3 regions of the Arthrobacter sp. 05T420 genome follow, and region 3 is predicted to be linked to each of the others. Evidence: riboswitches for the same ligand, from Rfam matches in the RefSeq annotation. Region 3 holds a riboswitch; each other region holds the start of a gene.
The links. A riboswitch is a leader RNA that binds a small molecule or an ion and turns the genes downstream of it on or off. The one in region 3 is predicted to bind cyclic di-AMP.
Positions count from the first base shown of each region.

Region 1: linked by a shared signal. The riboswitch ahead of AC1DEM_RS18085 (hypothetical protein) and the one ahead of AC1DEM_RS14535 (NlpC/P60 family protein) in region 3 are both predicted to bind cyclic di-AMP.
Region 2: linked by a shared signal. The riboswitch ahead of AC1DEM_RS10275 (aggregation-promoting factor C-terminal-like domain-containing protein) and the one ahead of AC1DEM_RS14535 (NlpC/P60 family protein) in region 3 are both predicted to bind cyclic di-AMP.

Region 1 is NZ_JBFTLG010000020.1:4,928-11,911, reverse strand. It holds gene AC1DEM_RS18105 (phosphatase PAP2 family protein) at 646-1,434, shown strand; gene AC1DEM_RS18100 (DedA family protein) at 1,437-2,180, shown strand; gene AC1DEM_RS18095 (response regulator transcription factor) at 2,186-2,863, shown strand; gene AC1DEM_RS18090 (sensor histidine kinase) at 2,856-3,860, shown strand; gene AC1DEM_RS18085 (hypothetical protein) at 3,959-4,672, opposite strand; cyclic di-AMP (ydaO/yuaA leader) riboswitch at 4,681-4,870, opposite strand; gene AC1DEM_RS18080 (hypothetical protein) at 5,052-5,330, shown strand; gene AC1DEM_RS18075 (cation:proton antiporter) at 5,327-6,541, shown strand; gene AC1DEM_RS18070 (DNA alkylation repair protein) at 6,635-6,984, opposite strand, start outside.
Region 2 is NZ_JBFTLG010000009.1:15,753-22,736, forward strand. It holds gene AC1DEM_RS10255 (winged helix-turn-helix domain-containing protein) at 1-478, opposite strand, end outside; gene AC1DEM_RS10260 (hypothetical protein) at 1,015-2,055, opposite strand; gene AC1DEM_RS10265 (response regulator transcription factor) at 2,297-3,037, shown strand; gene AC1DEM_RS10270 (sensor histidine kinase) at 3,059-4,705, shown strand; cyclic di-AMP (ydaO/yuaA leader) riboswitch at 4,877-5,035, shown strand; gene AC1DEM_RS10275 (aggregation-promoting factor C-terminal-like domain-containing protein) at 5,040-5,843, shown strand; gene AC1DEM_RS10280 (helix-turn-helix domain-containing protein) at 6,072-6,377, shown strand.
Region 3 is NZ_JBFTLG010000014.1:90,675-97,658, reverse strand. It holds gene serC (phosphoserine transaminase) at 1-638, opposite strand, end outside; gene AC1DEM_RS14545 (iron-dependent transcriptional repressor DtxR) at 984-1,679, shown strand; cyclic di-AMP (ydaO/yuaA leader) riboswitch at 1,830-2,043, shown strand; gene AC1DEM_RS14540 (M23 family metallopeptidase) at 2,048-2,869, shown strand; cyclic di-AMP (ydaO/yuaA leader) riboswitch at 3,006-3,175, shown strand; gene AC1DEM_RS14535 (NlpC/P60 family protein) at 3,471-4,229, shown strand; gene AC1DEM_RS14530 (HNH endonuclease) at 4,450-4,950, shown strand; gene mobA (molybdenum cofactor guanylyltransferase) at 5,066-5,779, shown strand; gene AC1DEM_RS14520 (DUF6457 domain-containing protein) at 5,801-6,088, shown strand; gene AC1DEM_RS14515 (molybdopterin molybdotransferase MoeA) at 6,085-6,984, shown strand, end outside.

The sequences.
Region 1 (6,984 bases), on a different contig from region 3:
AGATGCGGGAGCTGTCCGGCTGGCGGCGGCGGTGGCCGGCGGCACAGCTCCCGGAGCTGTGCGGCTGGCGACGGTAACTGGCGCGGGCGCGACCGCGGTCCCAGTCGAGGTGGCGACAGCGGTTGCAGCAGCGGCCGGCGGATCCGGTAACCCTGCCTGGACGCCTGCGTAGACGCCACCGGCGGTTACAAGGGCGAGTGCGACGGCGCCCGCGGTCAGATGCTGCGGCCGGATCCATCCCGCACGCCTGGTGAGGGGCCGCGCGCCGGAGTGGGATCCGCCTCCAGCCCGGTGCGCGCCGTAGCGGTAGTGGCGCGGCGTGGGCTCAGACATCCAGACCGGCCCCGGGCATTTGCTTGAAATGGTTCGCAGGCATTTGTTCTTCCCCCGAAAGTAACTGACCGCGGTGGGGCCATGGACTCCCAGCATTCTTCCCGCTGGCGGCTGCCCGCGCAAGGGCAGGGCCCCCTATTCCGCCCCAGTCAGCGACGCAACGCCGGGGCGGATCTCGCCGACATTCCGCTGCGCTTCTTAAGCGTTTCTTAATCGCCGGGCGGGAGAGTGGGAGGTGGTGCCTCACCGGGCGCCCCTTGCCCCGAGCCGGAGGAACCCATGACTGGACCCGTCCCTGTTAGACGCGAAGCAGTGAATCGCGATGCAGCACCAAGCCGCGATATGGCGCAGCGCCGTCCCGACAGCGGCCGTCCCGACGCCGGCCGTCCTGCCGCGGGGCCGCGCCTGTGGTCCCTCCCCCAGATCCGCCACTGGTTGTTGCTGGGTGTCCTGCTCTCCGCCGCCGTCGTCGCACTGGGCCTGGCCGCGCAGCTGACCCCGGGCTTCAGCGCCACCGAGCTCGGCGTGGACCAGGACCTCAGCCACCATCACCTCGCCGCCCTGACCGCCGTCGCGATGGCCCTGAATGTGATCTTTGGCCCGGTGGCAGGTCTCGCGCTGATTGGAGCCGCTGCCCTCTACATCTGGCTGTTCCGCGGCGGCCTCCTCAAGGCGGTAGCTTTTGGCCTGGTGGCAACTTCCGGTTGGGTGGCCAGCGAAATCTTCAAGATCATCATTGCCCGCCAGCGGCCCAACCCCGCCCTGCTCTTCGATCCCCTGGCTCCGGAAAACGGCTCCGACAGTTTCCCGAGCGGCCATGTGGCCTGTGCGGTGGCGGTCGGTTTCGCACTGTACTTCCTGGCCCGTGGAACCCGCTGGGCCAAGGTCACCGCCGTGGGGGCGGCGGCGATGGCACTGGTCGTCGCCTGGTCGCGGTTGTATATCGGCGTCCACTACCCCACCGATGTCGCAGCTTCATTCCTGGCCGCGAGCGCCGCAGTGGTCCTGCTGACGGGACTCTGGAACGTTGTCATACCCAGGGTGGCGGAGCGGCTCCGTGGCCCGTCTGCCATCCCCTCCCCTGACCCTGAGAGGAAATGAGAATGCACGCCTTGGACGTCTATTCCTTATTACCGGCCGCCGACGCCGCCGGTACACCGTCACTGCTGGACCCGGCAAGCCTGCTCGCCGGGCTGGGTCCGGCCGCTTTGGGCGTCATCGCACTCATGGTCTTCATCGAATCGGGCGTGCTCTTTCCCTTCCTCCCCGGTGACTCGCTGTTGTTCACCGCAGGCCTTCTGCACCAGCAGCTACAACTGACGCTGCCAGTGCTGATCGGCGTCGTCACCGCGGCCGCCGTCGCCGGTGACCAGGTCGGCTACTTGCTGGGACGGAAATTTGGCAGGCGGTGGTTCAAGGATGACGCCAGGATCCTGAAGACAGCGCACCTGACCACCACAGAGGACTTCTTCCGCCGCCACGGCGGGGCGGCAATCGTGCTGGCCCGCTTCGTCCCCATGGTCAGGACGTTCGCGCCTCTCACCGCTGGGATTGCGCGCTACGAGTACAAGTACTTCACCCTCTGGAACGTCATCGGCGCGGTGGCTTGGGCCAGCTCCGTGACGTTGCTTGGCACCTGGTTGGGACATTTTGAGATCATCGCCAAGAATATCGACGTCATTGCGGTGGCCATGGTTCTGGTCTCCGTCTTGCCGGCGGCCGTGCAGTTACTCAAGCGCCGCCGCAACAGTCGGGTCTCCGACGTCACCACGGGCACAGCCGCCGGCGACACGGCGCAGGAATCCGAGGATGGACTGCGGACTGAGGAAATGGCCGCGAAAGAATAGCTGACATGACTATCGCTGACCGCCCGTCCCTGCTGCTCGTCGAGGACGACGCCGTCCTGGGACCGCTCATCGCCGAGCTCCTGGACCCGGATTACCGGATCCAGCTGGTCACCAACGGCCGTGATGGCCTCCACCACGGGCTCACCGGGACATGGGACGTCATGGTGATCGACCGCGGGCTGCCGGTAATGGACGGCATCGCCCTGATCGCGGCGCTGCGGTCGAAGGGCATTGTCACTCCCATCCTGATCCTGACCGCGCTGGGCGATGCCGACGAAAAGGTCAGGGGCCTGGACGCCGGCGCCAACGATTACGTGACCAAGCCGTTCGACGCCGGCGAACTGGCAGCACGCCTGCGCGCACTGACGCGCACCTTCACTTCTCCGGCCCCGGCACGGGTGATGATCGGGAACTGGGAACTGGATCCGACGCAGCGCACAGTCCGCTCCGTCTACGGGCAGACGGTGTCGCTGACGGCGAAAGAAGGCCAACTACTCGCAGCCCTGGCCGCAGAACCGGACCGCGTCTTCACCCGGGACGAACTCCTCACGGCGTACTTCCACGCCTCGGATCAGCCCGGCGTGATCGATACGTATGTTCACCACCTGCGCCGGAAGATCTCCAAGGCCGTCATCCGCACGGTGCACGGCCTCGGCTACCAGATCGGCGAGGCTGATGAGTAACGGCGGAACCGGCGGAAATCCGGACTACTCCATCCTGCGCAAGGCCTCGCTCAAGGTCGCGTTGCGGATCAGCGGCGCGTGCGCGGTCATGGTCATCGGGCTGCTCGCCGCCACGGCGCTTTACCTCCTGAATCAACTGGCCCATCCCGAAGTGCCAGGCTCTGCGGCGGCCGGGATGGCCTACGCATACTTGGATTCCAAAGATGTGCTCGAAGCCATGGTCATCGCCGGGGTGGCGGGAATCTTGCTGGCCGGCATCGTCGGGTGGCTCAGCGCGCGCAGCGCCATCCGCCCCCTCGGTGATGCCCTGGCCAGGCAACGGCGCTTCGTCCAGGATGCGAGCCACGAATTGCGCACACCCTTAACCATCCTGGACACCAGGATCCAGCTTGCCCAGCGCAACACCGTGCCCGGCTCCAGGCAAGGCCAAGACCTTGCCAGGATCCGAGAGGACGCAGCAACGCTGACCGGGATTGTCAACGAACTCCTCCTCGCAGCAACCACGGAAGCCCCGGACCGCTCCGCACCGCCTGCCGACCTTGCCGACGCCGCCGCCAGCGTCGCAGGGAGCCTCCAGCAGGTCGCGGACCAGCGCAGAGTGCGCCTGGATTTCGTGGCCGATGCCCGGCCGCTGGCCCGGATCGAGAAGAATGCACTGCGCCGTGCCGTACTGGCCCTGGCGGACAACGCCCTTGCCCACACCCCTGAGGGCGGCCGCGTGTCCATCACGACGTCGATCGAGCAGAGCCGCGCCGTCATCACGGTGGCGGACACCGGGACCGGCATCACCGGCGTCGATCAGGCCCGAATCTTTGACCGCTTCGTGCGGACCGCCAGCACTGACGGTTCACAGGGACAGCGGAGCTTTGGGATCGGCCTGGCCTTGGTCCGGGAGATCGCCGTCGCTGCCGGGGGGACCGTCGAGGTGGCCGCGACGGGTGCCGAGGGCACGGTCATGAAATTGACGCTTCCGTTGGCCGGGCGCGTGAATCCCTGAGAACCATATGCACAGAAAAGACCGGCGATCGATTTGCCCCCAAGGGAATCGATCGCCGGTCTTTCCGGACTGTATAGCCCTGGAAGGGGCCGTGCGGCTTAGGCGCGGACGAAGGTCACGCCGCCGGTCGCGGTCAGCCAGGACAGCGGGTGGACCATCGTCTGGTTCTTCCCGTTCATCCCGCCACTGACCACCTGGCCGTTGCCGGCGTAGATGCCAACGTGACCGGACTGGACCACCATGTCGCCGGGCTTCGGGGTCGAAACGACGGTTCCGAGGCCAAGGAAGGCCCGGGGACCGATGTCACCGACGGGCTTGCCCGCGGCGCCAAGGGCCTTTTCCACCATGGCGGTGCAGTCCTGGGTGATGCCCACCTGGCTGTAGGCGGCCGAGAGCATGATGGCGTTGCGTCCGCCGGCAGCCGGCGCCGCGGCATGCCCTGCGGCCGGAGCGGACTGCACCTTGATGGTTGCCTTGGGTGCTGCGGCCGGTGCTGCTGCAGGCGCTGCAGCAGGGGCAACGGCGTGGGCTGCGGCGGGGGCTGCGGCGGGAGCCGTCGCCACGGCAACGGGCTTTTCGATCACCGGTGCTGCGACGGTAGCTACCGCCGGGCGGTCAAAGCTGATTTTGACGCTTGAATCAGCGTTGACGGGCGCACTGACCAGCGCGTTGACGTCCACTTTGGACGCCGGAGCGGAGTCGCGCTGCGCAGGTGCTGCAGCTGCGTTGGCTGCCATTCCGCTGGTGAGGACCAGGCCGGATGCGGCGGCGAAGACGGCGGCATGGCGCGCAAAAGTATTGATTGAAGACATGAGTGTAGCCTCTCCCAGTGCCTGCGAGGTGAGCTGTCGGATTCGGATGGGAGTCACCCGGCCGCACTCCCGGGCCCGTCACTGCGGGCACTGTGCGGCTTCACCCCAAGACCTGCGTCATCAGCAGGCCAAATGTGGTTTCCCCGTCTCTGCCGGTAGTTGATGCGAGTTATCCCCGGGCCGCGGCAGAGTTAGGCAATCGGCTGGGGAGCGCCCGTATCGGAGACAACAGGCGCCTATCCACCGTAACCCGAACCGGATGTAAATGTCACATTCAGGTAACGGCGGCCACAGTACGGTCCCGCAATTGCCCATGGGGCGGCGCCGCATCCGAACGTAGGATGATGCCACCAGCACCACGCCTGAGCGGAGGCCCGAAATGAACAGCCACTGTGTCGCCATCTGCCAGCTGAGCACTCAGCCCCAGGAAGATTTCGACGTCAACACCGAGCTGCTGATCCTGGACGGCCAGGACGTCCGCGTGACGACGTGGGACGCGGAACCGCGCGACGGCGGCTTCGACGAGCACGTCCTCAATGATCGGGTGGATGCGCTCGGGTACATGGTTGTCAACGACTGGTCCTTCCTGGACGGCAAGGCCTACGCGGTGGTGGAGCGGCGGTCAGGCCCGGCGCAGGAGAGCAGCGGCGAGCCGTGACATTCCTGTCCCTGGCGCTGATTGCCGTCGTCGCCCTCGCTGGCCCCCTGCTGGCTCTGCCGGTGCGCTGGCGGCTGCCGGTGGTGCTGGGCGAACTGCTGGCCGGCATCGCGATCGGACGTTCAGGCCTGGCCCTCGTGGACCCCACAGACCCGACGTTTACCCTGCTGGCCAACATCGGATTCGCGCTGATGATGTTTGTGGCCGGAACCCATGTTCCCGTGAGGGATCCGCAGATCCGCTCCGCCCTTGGCCATGGCTCCCGCCGGGCCATTGCGGCCGCAGCGGCAGCGGTGGCGGTCGCCACCGGCATCGGCCTGCTCTTCGGAACTGGACATGCTCCCCTCTACGCAGTGCTGCTGGCGTCCTCGTCGGCCGCCTTGGTCCTTCCGATCATCGATTCCCTGCGCCTCGGCGGACCCCATGTCATCGCCATGACCGCGCAGGTGGCCATCGCCGACTTAGCCTGCATTGTGGCGTTGCCGCTCCTCGTGGACCCGCCCCACGCAGGCCGCGCGGCACTGGGCGTGCTCGCAGTGACCGGCTGCGCGGTGGTGCTCTACTTCGTCCTGCGCTGGCTCGATCGCAGGGGAATCAACGGGCGCATGCACCGACTCTCGGAAAGCCGCAAGTTTGCCCTGGAGCTGAGGAGCCAACTGGCCGTCCTCTTCGCCTTGGCCGCAGTCGCGACGTGGAGCAATGTGTCCGTGATGTTGGCAGGGTTTTCATTCGGCCTGGTGGTGGCCGCCGTCGGCGAACCGAGGCGCCTGGCCCGGCAACTGTTCGCCCTCAGTGACGGCTTCCTTGGCCCGGTGTTCTTCGTGTGGCTGGGCGCGTCACTGACACTCAAAGACCTTGCCGGGCATCCGGAGATGATTGCCCTCGGACTGGCCCTCGGAGCCGGGACCCTGCTGACGCACGCCGGCCTGGCGTTCCTGGGGCTTCCGTTGCCACTCGGGGTGTTGTCGGCGGCCCAACTGGGCGTGCCGGTGGCGGCGGCGAGCATCGGCACTCAGCTGCAGGTCCTGCTCCCGGGCGAGGCTGCGGCCCTGCTGGTCGGCGCGCTGGTCACCATAGCCGCGAGCGCCGTCGCCGGCTCGCGGGCGGCGAGGACATTCGCGCTGCCCGCAAATGCCGGCGGCAGATCCGGCGATGCCGGCAGCGCCGTCGGACCGGGTGATCCCGGCGGTCCGGGAGATCCGAAAGTCTGAAAGTCCGGACGACGGGAAGCCCGAAGGTCCGCAAGTCAGAACACGGTCCGGGCCGGGCCGGGCCGGGCCGGGCTGGCGCCAGCACTCGAGTCGTCACTCTCCAGCGGCGGTGAATTGCAGCTCCGGCCTTGTCTTAGCCATCTCGGCCAGGACGCGGGAAACCGCATCCCGGACCACAGCGCCGTCGCCCTCGGCGTGGAGGTCGGCGTCGGCGTGGAGGTCGGCGTGGGAGTCGAACGGCCCTTGAGGCTCGCCCAGCACAGCATTGGCGTGGCGGACAAATCTGTCCCAGTCCCCCGTACCTGCGCGCAGAGCCTGCAGCGGCGAAAGCAGCGCGGCCCGGCGCAGCCAGGCATCGGGCTCGCGCATCCACCGGTCCAGCACGCTGTCAGCCCGCACCCTGGCCAAAAGGTCAAGCCCGCCCACCAACGGGCCGACAACGT
Region 2 (6,984 bases), on a different contig from region 3:
GGTCACCGAAAGTCGAGCGGACGACGTCGAGCGCGGAACCCGGGGCGCTGGCCGGCGCGACGGCGACGGCGGCGTAGCTTTCGGCGCCGGCAACGAGCGACTGTGCGTAGGCCCGGATTTCCTGGGCAAGCTTGGCGATGGACGTGCCGGCCGCAGCTGCGGTTTCCTCGTCGATCCCCATGTACAGCACGAAACCGCGAGCCACGTTGTCGCTGGGGGCCGGACGGACCGGGCTGCCGACACCGGGTGCAATCACGGGCGTGGGCGCCGTGGCGGGGGCAGCCGGAACGGCGCGGAGCTGGCCGTAAGAGTCAGGGTTGTAGCCCTGCGCTGCATAACCGGGGGCGGGGAAGCTGCCGGCGGAGCCGGCCGGTGCGAACGCGGAGCGGCCGCCAAAGCCCTGGCGGATACCGGAGGCCTGGCCAGCCTTGCTGGCGTTACGGACGGAGATGTGGACGTATCCGGATGCAACTGACATGGAATGCTTACCTCAATGTGAAATGGCCGTCATCGCGGCTCGAATGCTTCTTTCCCCGCAATGAAATTGGGGAGGGGCGCCCGACTCTGGGCTAGGGGCGAATGCCTAGAAACTCTCAGGGGTGTAAAAGTTAGGCGTGCATTCGACAACAGCGCATCTCGGTACCAGCGGGTGTGCTGATCCAGGAAGCTGCAGGTGCTGTTGAGTTCTTGTTCACAATTGAAGTGTGCAACGTAACAATGCGAACGTGCAAGTAACAAAGGACTCCAGGTTCCACATAGTGAGATAGATCGGTGAATTGTCGCGCAAGTCACAATTCTCAGTCGGCGAAAAAATAACAAGTGTTTTGCCGACCGAATGGTCAGGAAGTGGTATTCACCGAATATTATTCGGACCTTCCTGCTATTCGACTGAAATCATTCACGGCATGGCAAACAGGCAAAACCCGGCCCGTCCGCCGTTTCCTGCGAGGCCGTCCACGGAGTGGGCAGGCGCCACTGCGGCCTGGCCGGCGGCAACGGCGGCTGCGGTGGGGGTCAGTTGGACTGCCCGGTGGCGGTCGCCGCCACAACCATGACCGACGACGCCGTGTACCCGGACCCGTCCTTGGCCGCCACGATCCGCACGGTCCCGCCTGCGACGATGTCCGCCACGCTCAGCTGGGTGCCCGAGCCGCCGGCCTGCTGGCGCCTCTGTTGCAGATTACTCACCACCACGTCGGCGCCCAAAGCGTAGCTGCGCGTGAACCCGTCACTGCTCTTGACCGTGACGGAGGACGAGCTAATCTCGCTCACGGTGCCGACCTGCTCGGCCATGGTGGTGTACTCGGATCCTTGCAGCACCACGTATTCGGCATGCACTGCGGCGGAAAGGCCGCCGCCCATCCCGCCGGCAGCAAAGTCGCCGGGACCGCTCCGGCCCGACATGCCGCCTCCGGTGAAACCGCCCTGTGCAGAACCGGGTATGCCCGGGGCAACTCCCTGGCCGCCCACCCCGCCGCCGGCCGCCCCACCGGCGGCCGTGCCGGCAGCGCCATTGGCTGCCGCTGAACTTGAGGTCAGGGCGTAGACCCCCACCCCGGCGCCGACTGCCAGGACGGCTGCAGCCCCGGCGACGGCGAGCCCCCGCGTGAGGGTCCACGGCTTTGCCGCCGAGCCGGTCCTGACGGCGCCTCCCGGCGCGCCCCAACCTGTCGCGGCCGCCGTGGCTTGCGACTCCTGCCGGGGCATGCCCCAAGTGGTCGCCGGGGCCGGCACTGTCGAAACCGGGGGCGCGCCCCAACCGGAGGCAGCCCCGGCTGCCGGCTGCCCGGCGTCGTGCTGCCCAGCGTCATTGTGCCCGGCGTCAGGGTGTCCCGATTCATGGTGCCCTGCGCTGTATTGCTCGGCTTCAGGGTGCCCTGCGCTGTACTGCCCGGCTTCAGGGTGCCCTGCGCTGTACTGTCCTGCGCTGTAGGGCACAGCCGCCTGGGGCGTGGTCACGGGCGCCGGCGCCGCTGCTGCCGCTACGTTGGGGGCCGATTCGGGGGCGGGCTTGGGGGCTGGAACGGAACCGGCTCCGGGATGCTGACCGCTCATGGTGTTTCTCCTTAGGGTGCGGATCGGTGTTCACCCCAGACTGCTGAGCGATCCTGTGCCACGGCTGTGCGGGCCGACAGCCGCGCCTGTGACGTTCGGGCAGGACGGGAAAACCGGATTGCGCGTAGCCGCTGCACCTTCTACAGCCCCCGAAGCGCATCCAGCTCGCTAGGCTGGGATTCACAGGTGCCGCACAGGGTCCCCAAAGCCCCGCCTAACCGGCAGATCGGAGAGTTGTCCCATGGCCACTTCGCACTCCATGACTAACAACCTGCCCCAGCTGACGCATCCAAACGGCTCCCCCATCCGTGCGCTGGTGGTAGACGACGAGCCCAGCCTCTCCGAGCTCATGAGCATGGGCCTGCGAATGGCCGGCTGGTCCGTGGCTGTCGCGGAAGACGGGCCCGGAGCCGTCCGGCTTGCCAAGGAGTTCCGCCCCGACGTGCTGGTGCTGGACGTGATGCTCCCCGGGTTCGATGGCGTCGAACTGCTCAGCAGGATCCGCGCGTTCGCGCCGGAGGTTCCGGCGCTGTTCCTCACGGCCAAGGATGCCGTCCAAGACCGCATTACCGGCCTCGCGGCCGGCGGCGATGACTACGTCACCAAGCCGTTCAGCATGGAAGAGGTGCTGCTGCGCCTGCACCGGCTGGTCCAGCGCTCAGGCGTGGCCGCGATGGACACCGCCGAACTCGTGGTGGGGGACCTTGTGCTCAATGTCGACACCCGCGAAGTCACCAGGGCCGGCGAGGAGCTGCATCTGACCGCCACGCAGTTCGAGCTGCTGCGCTACCTCATGGAAAACCCCAAACGGGTCATCAGCAAGGCCCAGATCCTGGACCGCGTCTGGGACTACGACTTCGGCGGCCAGGCGAACATCGTGGAACTCTACATTTCTTACCTCCGCAAGAAGGTGGACGTCAACCATGCGCCCATGATCCACACGGTGCGCGGCGCCGGCTACGTCCTGAAGCCGGCGGACTGATCCGTGCCCACGCTTTCCGGCATGACCCGCGTCCCCGGACGCGACTGGCGCAACCCGTCCACGTGGCATTTGCGCACCCGCCTGGTCCTCGTCGCCATGGCGCTGCTTGTGGCCATCTGCGGCGCCGTGGGGCTGTTCAGCTATGCCTCCATGGACCTGTTCCTCACCCGACAGCTCGATGACCAGCTCAGCAATGCCTCCCGCCGCTCGAACGACTTCGGCCGTCCCGTGTCCGGCAACCCGTCCGGCCGCCCCGACCCCCTCGAAGCCAGGGGGCAGGGCGTCGGGACGCTGAACGCCCGCATCGAGGACGGTGAGGTCAGTAGAGCCGGCTTCCTGGCCGGGGACGCCACTCGCAAGAGCCTCTCCCCCGACGACAACGCGGCCCTCCTGGCGCTCACCCCGAACGGTGTGCCCGTGGACCGGACCCTCTCGGCCGGCGCGTACCGGCTCACCGCCGTGCGGGCACCCTATGGCGACGTGATTGTCACCGGACTTCCGCTGGCAGAAAAGGACAGCACCCTGACCTCGTTGGTCTGGACCATGGTGGTGGTCTCCGCCGGCGGACTCGTGCTGATCGGTCTTGCCGGTACGGCCCTGATCCGGCGGACCATGAAGCCGCTGGAACAGCTCTCCGAAGTGGCCACCAATGTCTCCCGCCTCCCGCTGGACGCTGGCGAGGTGGCGCTCGGAGTGCGCGTCCCGGCGTCTGCGGCCCATCGCGGAACAGAGGTGGGCAGCGTGGGCTACGCGCTGAACAAGATGCTGGACAACGTCTCCAACGCTCTCGAGGCGCGGCAGGAGAGCGAGATGAAGGTGCGGCAGTTCGTCGCCGACGCCTCGCACGAACTCCGCACCCCGCTGACAGCCATCCGCGGTTACACGGAGCTGATGCGGATGACCGAGCATTTCACCCCCGACGGCGAGAGATCCCTCGCCCGAGTGCAAAGCCAGTCCGAGCGGATGACCACCCTGGTGGAGGACCTGCTGTTGCTGGCGCGCCTGGACGAGGGACAGCCGCTCAAGATCTCCGACGTCGATCTCACGCAGCTGGCCATCGAGACGGTGAGCGACGAGAAAGTCATGGCCCCGGACCGCATCTGGCAGCTGGAACTTCCGGCGGAGCCCGTGGTGGTGCGCGGTGACGCGTCCCAGCTGCATCAGGTCCTCGCCAACCTCCTGTCCAATGCACGCAAACACACGGCTCCCGGCACCAAGGTGGTCACGGGTGTCATGCGTTCGGCTGACGGAAGCGCCGTGGTCACCGTGACGGACAACGGCAACGGCATCGCCCCGGAATTCGTTGGGCGGGTCTTCGCCCGCTTCGCACGGGCCGACGCCGCGCGGACCAATCCCGCAGCCAGCGCCGCAGCTAACCCTGTGGCCGCGACGGCGGGGGCCCGGTCCGGGGCCGCCGCAGGCTCGGTTTCCGGCACGGTTTCTGGTGCCGTTTCTGGTGCTGTTTCTGGTGCCGCTGGCGTTCCGGCCACCGGAAGCCGCCGTCCGGGCACGGCGACTTCCGCGCCGACCTCCGAGGGAACGAGCGGGTTGGGTTTGTCCATTGTCCAGTCGATCGTGGAGGCCCACGGAGGGACCGTCGAAGTCACGTCCCGGCCGGGCCGCACGGAGTTCGCCGTGCGGCTGCCCGCGGCGCCGCCGTCGGTGTAGCCAACCACGCGAACCGCAGTTCGGTCGCCGCCGGGGTTCCGGCGCAAGCCGACACCCCGCCACTGTGACTCCTGTTACCAAAATGTGACTTAAGCGCCGGGGTCCTGTAGCGTCTTAGGAGTGCGCTGCCATTGGTGCCGCATATCCGGATGGACGCCAAACTCTGCCGCTTCCCGGATTCCGCTAGACCAGGCAGAGGCGGGGGACCCAGAGTTCCCGGGCATTCTGCATTTCATGCGCCCTCGGGGTGAAGCCGACACGTGATGTTCCGTGCGGCCGGATGACCTCATCCGAACCCGACAGCTAACTTCGCCGGCGTTGAGAGGCCATCATCATGACTGAATTCCAGGTACAGCCGCGCCCTGACGGCGATTCCCATTCCAGCTCCACCAAGTCGCGCCACCGCGCCGAACCGGCCACGCAGGCATCCGCCCTGTCCAGGCTGGCCACAGGACTCGGCATCACAGGCCGCCGCGCCGCCGTCATCACCGCCGCCTGCGCCATGCTGGTGGGGGGCGGCGCCGCCGCCCAGGCGGCAGAGCCGGGCGCCCACACGGCAAAGGTTGGGAGCCAAACGGCCACGAGCGCCGACCCGCTGGCCAAGCTCAACTTCGAACGAGTCGAGGTCGCTGCGCCCACGGCGACAGTAGACAACAGCGTGGCAGCCAAGGCCCCGGCGGCTAAGCCCGCCAAAGCCCCCGCAGCGGCTCCCGCCAAGGCCCCGGCTCCTGCGGCCGCTCCCGCCAAGGCGCCCGCACCCGCCAAGGCCCCGGCTCCTGCGGCCGCTCCCGCCAAGGCCCCCGCACCCGCCAAGGCCCCGGTCGCCATCGACGACCCCGCCGGCGCCCAGGCCTACGCCGCGGCCCAGCTGGGCAGCTATGGCTGGGCACCTAACGAGATGCAGTGCCTGCAGAAGCTCTGGACCAAGGAATCGGACTGGAAGACGACTGCCACCAACGCCAGCAGCGGCGCCTACGGCGTGGTCCAGTCCCTGCCCGCCTCGAAGATGGCGAGCGCCGGCGCCGACTACAGGACCAACTACCGAACCCAGATCAACTGGGGCCTGAATTACGTCAAGGAACGCTACGGCTCCCCCTGCGGCGCCCTGAACTTCCACTACGCGCACAACTGGTACTAAACCGGCAGTAGCGGCCCACCAAAGGAGGCCCCGGATCCACAGGCGGGTTCTAGCGGTCGTTGCAACACCCAGACATTTGGGAGTTGCAACGACCGTGGTTCGTTAAAGCGGGGATTCATCCCGGCCCGTGCGGTATGGGCAGGATCAGAAGAAGGCGTTTTTCGAGGTGTTTGACCGTTTGGGGAGCACGACGGCGGCCGCTAGGGATCTCGGTTTCAATGCCGCGACATGTGCCGGCTGGGTCCGCCTGGCGGGGCTGAGGAGCCGCGGGAATGGGAACTGATCCGGGACCTGTCCGCGGCCGGTTCTTCCATGAGCGCGATCGCGCAGGCGATGGGACGGGCGCCCTCGACCAGCAGCCGGGAACTGGGCCGCAACAGCGATCCCCGTTTCGGTTACCTGCCCCACGGCGCACAGCGGCAAGCCGCTGCCCGCCGGGCACGTCCCAAAACGGCCAAACTGGTGGCCGACCCGGCGCTGCGGGAGTCCCTCCTGCCCAGATGCGGAATCGATGCAATGCTGAGAAATCCCTGAGCCAACGGCTGCCGTGCGTCGCGGCGATTGGTAGGTGCTGAAGGAGCTTCGAGAGACGTGGAAGTCCCCGCCAGCCACCGTGCCGAGGAGGGCGACACCGAGGTTTCAGGCGGCCGGGACCGGACGCCGGCGGGATTGCACGAGGGACACGAGATGTCCGGCCGCACGCCGGTTGAGGGGAGCGTGCGGCCGGAGCCTGTGGATCGACGGCCGAGGCGGGGTCGGCCTCTCGGGACCTTCTACAAATGTCCCGCCTCGCGCTGAGAAAAGGCTGAGAGCTGCCTCTCGCAGCGAAGGGCCGGAGAACTGCCTGCAAAAGCTCATGTCCGTGAGCTCAGGGAACTCGCGGCTGCCGGAGATGGCCTGGTCCCCTAACCCGGTCACTCACCGGGACACTTTGTGGAGCTCCGCCGCCGCTGAAACTGCCGGGCAATGCCGGGCGGCGTCGTAGCTGTTGGCCCGGTGGCTGGGCTCAGGTGCAGATGCCCTTGACTTCACTCGCAGGGAGTTGGGCGGATCGCCCGGAACGGGGTGGCCGAGTCGGGCCGGCAGGGTCTCCCTGCCGGAAGTACAGCCCAAAGCACTTTTCTCCCGCCTTCCGAGCGCC
Region 3 (6,984 bases):
GCGGGGGAGAATAGGCCAAGCCACAGGCCGCCGTCGGACGCGAAGTTCTTCTGCGGCGCAAAGTAGTACACATCGGACTCCGCCACGTCCACGTCCAGCCCTCCCGCGGCCGATGTCGCGTCGACCAGCACCAGCGAGCCCTCGTCAGCGCCCGCCACGCGCTGGACGGGGGCCGCCACGCCGGTTGAGGTTTCGTTCTGCGGCCACGCATAGACGTCGACGCCGGCCTCCGCCCGGGGGGAGGGGCGGGTGCCGGGTTCGGCCTTGATGATGGAGGACTCTGCGAGGAATGGCGCCTTGTTGGTGGCGGAGGCAAATTTTGAGCCGAACTCACCAAAGGACAGGTGCTGCGCCCTGTTCTCCACGAGTCCGAAGCTGGCAATGTCCCAGAACGCGGTGGATCCGCCCACGCCGAGCACCACTTCGTACCCTTCGGGCGCGCGGAAGAATTCGCTGAGGCCGCTGCGTACCGAGCCGACCAGGTTCTTTACCGGTGCCTGGCGGTGCGAAGTCCCCAGCAGCTTCGCCGATGCGGCGAGGGCGTCCAGCTGTTCCGGTCGGACCTTGGACGGACCGGCGCCGAACCGTCCGTCCTTGGGCAGGAGGTTGGCGGGGATCGTGATGCTGGTGTTGCTCACAGTGGCTCCAATATTCGGCTGGTTCGTGGCGTGGCTGAGAGGTGGCCTGGCAGGGATGGCTACAACGGACACCCCTTTTCATTCTTCCTGTTTTATTCTGCCTGACAGCCCACTGCGATTCGGAAATAGCCCTGTCATAGTCCTGTCATTGAGACGCCCGGAAACGGCCGGACTGCGGCACCGGGAGGGCAGCCCCGGTCCGAACGAAATATTATCCGGAGTAATTCAAAATAGGCTAGGCTGGCATGCGAACGTACGCGGTTCTCGCCAGGGCGCATCCTGCATGCAGCCCGCACGCGGTACGGTGGGAATGACGCTAGGACTGCGCTCGAGGAGCTGAGCTGAATGACGGATCTGATCGATACCACGGAGATGTATCTTCGGACCATTCTGGAACTTGAAGAAGAAAACATCGTTGCCCTCCGCGCCCGCATCGCAGAACGGCTTCGCCACTCCGGCCCCACTGTTTCCCAGACCATCGGCCGCATGGAACGTGACGGGCTTGTGGTTGTTTCGGGCGACCGGCATCTTGAACTGACCGAAACAGGGCGGAAACGCGCAATCGGCGTCATGCGCAAGCACCGCCTTGCGGAGCGCCTGCTCGCGGACGTGATCGGACTCGACTGGGCCTACGTCCATGAGGAAGCGTGCCGCTGGGAGCATGTCATGAGCGAACGCGTCGAGCGCAGAATCTTCGAGATGCTCGACCACCCGACCGTTTCGCCCTACGGAAACCCCATTCCGGGGCTTGCGGATCTTGGTGGTGTGCCCAATGGTGCTCCCACGGATAGGGCCGTGAACCTGCTGGAGGCCATGGCCGGCTACGGTGCTGGTTCGCGGATCACGGTCAACCGGCTCGCGGAACCGATCCAGGTGGAGCCGGAGCTTCTTACCCAGCTCGACGAGGGTGGAATCCGCCCCGGTGCCCTTCTCTCGCTGGAGCGGGTGGGGGAGTACATCTCGGTCCGCGTCCCCGATATCGAGGGCGCACTGGAGCTGCCGCCCGAGGTTGCCGCGCACGTCTTCGTAACTGTGGCCTGACCAGCAATAACTCGTCGGTCATGGGACGACCCATGAGTTCTGCACAATTGCGATTACGGATTTATTACCGGGCGGCTTAATCGCCTATAGTTAGTGGCCAGTACCGATACCAAAGCGTTACCTGATCCGAAGCCGAGCCCTGCCAGCGGATCAGTCGCGGAACCATCTCCTGGCAGGGGCGGGGGAACCACTTTCGGCTGCTACTTCAGCAGCCTTGGGGTGAAGTCCGTCAGCGGCAAGCAGCTTCCACCGAAGGATCCCCTGGGATGCCCCTGTGCCTGGCTGCTTGCAACGGCGGACCGGGTCTTTGATCTCTCTGACCCGAATCCGACAGCTAACTTCGCAGGCTCTCCAGAGAGGAACCGTTCTTGACCACCCAGACCGCCAGGGGCCGTCGCCGCGCGACCGGTCCCGCTCCGGAGCCGCGTCCCGTCGTCGAGCATATGGCCGAACGCCCGCGCGACGCGCACCGCGATGAACGGCGTCGCCGGCGCAGTCCGTTCCGCCAGGTAACGGAGTTTGCCTCGGCCAGCGGGGTCGGCCAGAAGGCCGGTATTGCCCTGGCCGCAACCGGTCTGGTTCTTACGGTGACGGTCCCCGTCACGAGCCCGGTGATGGCCTCCAACACCGCCGGATCCGGCGCTCTGTCCGCTGCCGTGCAGCCCGATGTCACGGCCGCCGCGGCCGCAAAGGTCGACTTCAGCCGGACCGCCGTCACCACCAAGGGCGATCCGGATGGGAAGCTAAAGCAGCTGCTCAGCGCCCAGTCTGTGGGCAGTATCACTCGCGCGGCTTCGGCAGGCACCCTTGGCGCGCCGCTGGATCATCTGGTCACGGCTTCGCCCTTCGGCTACCGTGTCAGCCCGATCACCGGGGGCGCGGGGGAGTTCCACCGCGGCCAGGATTTCGCTGCCCAGTGCGGCACGGCGGTCCATGCGGCTGCCAGCGGCACTGTGACGTTCAACGGATGGCATCCCTTCGGCGGTGGAAACCGGGTGGTCATTGACCACGGCAACGGCCTGGAGACCACGTACAACCACCTGTCCTCGGCCTCGGTCAAGGTCGGCCAGAAGGTGTCGCGCGGTGACGTCATCGCGATGAGCGGGACCACCGGCGCCTCCACGGGCTGCCACCTCCACTTTGAAGTGATGGTCAACGGCGAAGTCGTTGACCCCCTCGGCTGGCTCTAAATAGACGATGGGCCGCTCTCAAGTGCTTGTGACACGCCGTGATCTGAATGTGACATTGGGCCCGGACTCCTGTAGGGTTTGAAGCACGCCAACTTTTCCGAAGTTGGCGCTCTTGAGTGGATTGCCTAGCTCTGCCACCGCTCAAGGTCCGTTCGCATTACATCGTCTGGCAGGGGCGGGGGAACCAATTTTGGCCTTCGAAAGAAGGCCTTGGGGTTAAGTCGCAAAGCTTCCCAGGAAGCAGCGCGGCCGGGTGACTCCCATCCGAATCCGACAGCTCACCTCGTAGGCATTGGGAGAGGCTACTTTCGTGTCTTCACGCCACAATTCTGCGCGCATGCGCACCGGCGAGGTTCTTTCGAGCCCGCTGGAATCCACATCACGTGCCGCCCTTGTCGGCGCCCGGATTGGATCACGTTCCGCAGGCTCAATCTCTACCGAGTCCGGACCGCATGCAGTTTCCGCTTTTGGCGCGTCTTCGCAGTACACCCTTCGCTAAGTAACCCATTTCGGGGCGATCCGGCGTACCCCCAAGATGCCGGAGCGTCCTCAAACCGTGCCCGAAAGCGCGCGGTCCAAGGATCACGAAAGAGAGAACTTAATGACTACTCGTGCAACCGTTGCACGGCACCGCGCCGAGGTCACCAAGACCAACTCGCTGGCTGTTATTGCCAAGGCTGTCGGCGACAACGCCGGCGGCATGGGCCGTCAGGCCGCGGTCATCGCCGCAGCCTCCGGTCTGGTTCTGACCAGCGGAATCGCAGCCAACGCTGCTGAGACCAATGTTCAGCGCGAATCCACCTCCGCTTCGGCCCTGGAAGTCCAGTCCGCTGCTCCGGCCACCATCTCGGCCGCGTCCACCATCGCGATCTCCTACGAGAAGCCCGCTGTGACCACGTCGCCGGCTCCGGTCGTCGAGGCTCCCAAGCCCGTCGTGAAGGTCCAGGACTCCACTGCCACCCGCGCCGGTGGCACCGCGCTGGGCGTCAGCGGCGGCGTCGCTGCCCAGGCTCCCGCCGGCATCGGAAGCGGCGCCGGCGCGACCATCGCTGCCGCTGCCTACGCACAGCTCGGCGTGGCGCAGGACTGCACCGCCCTCGCCACCAACGCCCTGGCCGCGGCCGGCATCCACTACCACGGCTGGCCGGCAGGCTACCTGTCCCTCGGCCGCACCGTCAGCGCTGCCGAGGCACGCCCGGGCGACCTCGCCTACTACCAGAACGGCGGCGTGGGCATGGCTCACATCGCGGTTTACGTCGGCAACGGCATGGCAGTCCACGGCGGCTGGAACGGCGGCACCACCGCGCTGTACAGCGTAAACGTCGGCTCCGGCCCGGTCTTCATCCGCGTCGGCGGCTAAGTAAGACCCGCAGCACCTTCGAAAGACCCCCGCCTGTTGGCGGGGGTCTTTTGCGTTGCCGTGCAGTGAACTTTCCGCGCTGAGGACATCACCGACGAAAAAATATTCGGTGATCCGGCACCCGAGTGTTTACTCTTGTGTAATCGATCCATAGCCCGACCATGCAGAGGGCAGCCGGCCCTCGTGCCGCTGGCGGGTGCGGCCGTGAAGAGGTATGCGGATGCGCACTCTCGTTCTGAATGCTGGATATGAACCCCTGGCGGTCATCACCTTCCGCCGGGCGCTCGTCCTTGTCCTCACCGGAAAGGCCAGCGTGGTGGCCGAAGGGGACGACCCCGTTGTCGGACCCCAGGACATTCTGGGCCGCCCGTCCGTGATCCTGCTCAACCGCTACATCCGGCCGAGATACAACACCATGACAACGGTGAGCCGTCGCGGTGTGCTCCGACGCGATGCCCACCGCTGCGCCTACTGCGGCAAGGCTGCCCACACCATCGACCACGTCCAGCCAAAATCCCGGGGCGGGGCCGATTCCTGGGAGAACCTGGTGGCGGCGTGCCTGCGGTGCAACAACGCCAAGAGCGACCACACGCCAGCGGAGATGGGCTGGAAGCTTGGGTTTGTTCCGGGCCCACCCAAGGGCGCCATCTGGCAGATCAAAGAACTCGAGAAGCCGACGCCGGCCTGGGATCCGTTCCTGCTGCCTGAATCAGCTGCCTGAACAGTTGTTCCCTGACCCAGCTCCCTGAACTGTGTTGCCCGTACTGCCGCCTGAACGTCTGAGGGGCCCGCCACGCCTCATTCGCCGGCAGCGGCCGCCGCGCTAGGCTGAACCGGTGGAATTCGATGCCATCATTCTCGCCGGGGGGCGGTCCTCCCGCCTGGGCGGCGTGCCCAAATCCGGGCTGATCTACGACGGCGCAACCCTCCTTGAGCGGTCACTGCGCGCCGCGGGCGCTGCGGGACGCATCGTCGTCGTCGGGCCCGACCCCGGCGACCTGCCCGAAGGCGTGCTGACCTGCAGGGAAGACCCGCCCTTCGCGGGGCCCGCCGCGGCCATCGCCGCGGGCCTGGCCGCGCTGGCCGCCCACCAGGCCGGCGGGGACCAAGCAGCCGCACCGTCACCGTTCACCCTGGTTCTTGCCTGTGACATGCCGCGCTCGGCCGAGGCGGTCCGCGCCCTGGCCGCAGCACTGGGCGAACCGCTGGCCGCCTCTGCCGCAGTCGCGCCGGAACGGGCGCCGGAACGGGCGCCAGAACGGGAAGGCAGCGACGGGGTCATGGCCGTCTCGACCGACGGCCGGAAGCAACCACTCGCAGGGTTTTATGGCACGGCCGTGCTACAACGTTGCGTCGCGGACGCCGCGGGCAGGAGCGGCCTGGAAAACGCGTCCGTCTTCGCCCTTCTTGCTAGGCTGGACGTGCGGGAAGTTCGCGTTCCCCCCGGTTCCACAGATGATGTTGACACCTGGGATGACGCGTCCGCATTGGGGGTATCCGGGAGGATTCCAGACCACGGTCCGGGCCCCGGTCTGGAACTCCGCAGCTGAACTCGACCATGGAGGCAAACGGTGAAGAGCCAGGATGAAACGCTTGAAGACTGGTGCCGTGCCCTGCTCCAGGCCCTGGAGCTGGAAGGCGTTGAGATTGACGTGAACGAGGTTCTCGCCTTGGCCGGGGTGGCCGCCCACTCCGTGGTGCGCCCGGCGGCGCCGCTGACCACATTCATTGCCGGCTTTGCCGCCGGTCTGGCCTCCGGCTCGGGGCAGGCCACGGATTCGGTGTCCATGGAGGCCGCGATGGCCGTGGCGCGCCGGCTCGCCAAAGACTACGCAGCCGCCGAAGCTTCCGGGGCATGACGGATACGGCCCCGGACGGCAGCGGACCCCTCGCCGCCGCAGGGGGTGATGCAGTCAGAGATGGCGGTGGAGATGCAGGCGGAAATGGAGTCAGAGATGGGGTCCGAGGCGGCCTCGAAGACGGCCCCATAGGCCCCGGCATCCAGACGGATCCAGACATCGCGGAGGGGTACACTGCCGGCCAGGACACGACGGACCAGAATGCAGGGGACCCGGACGCGGCGGATACTGGCCAGGACACAGTCGACGACGACGAGTCAGAGGAGCCGCACAGGCACCTGGCCCACACGTGGCAGGAGGCCCGGCAACTCGCGTTCGACTGTGCCGCTCCCATCCCGGCCGCCCCCGTCCCGCTCCGGCAGGCGCTGGGCCGGACCCTCGCCGCGGACGTCGTCGCCCTGCAGGACATGCCCCATTACGCCTCCTCTGCCATGGACGGCTGGGCGGTCAACGGCAGCGGTCCCTGGATCCTGGCCGAACCCATCCAGAGGCTGGCACCCCATCAGGCAAGCCCGATTGCCACCGGCGGCCTCATTCCGGCCGGGGCCAAGGCGGTGCTGCGCAGCGAAAGCGGCGTCATCGACGCCGACGAGGACGGCCTGCCCGTCCTGAAACTGGGCGGCTCCGCGAAACCCGGCGACCCTCGGAACGGGGACCACATCAGGAAAGCGGGGGAGGAAGCCGCCGCCGGAGACCTCCTGATTAGAGGTGGCACCGTCCTGAATCCCGCGCATCTGGCTCTCGCCGCGCTGGCCGGAAGCGACACCCTTCCGGTGCTCGGCAGGGCCGTGGTGCGGCTCGTCCTCACCGGCTCGGAGGTCGTGACGTCCGGGATGCCGGCTCCCGGTCAGGTTCGGGACACCTTCGGACCCCAACTGGCAGCCGTGGTGGGAGTG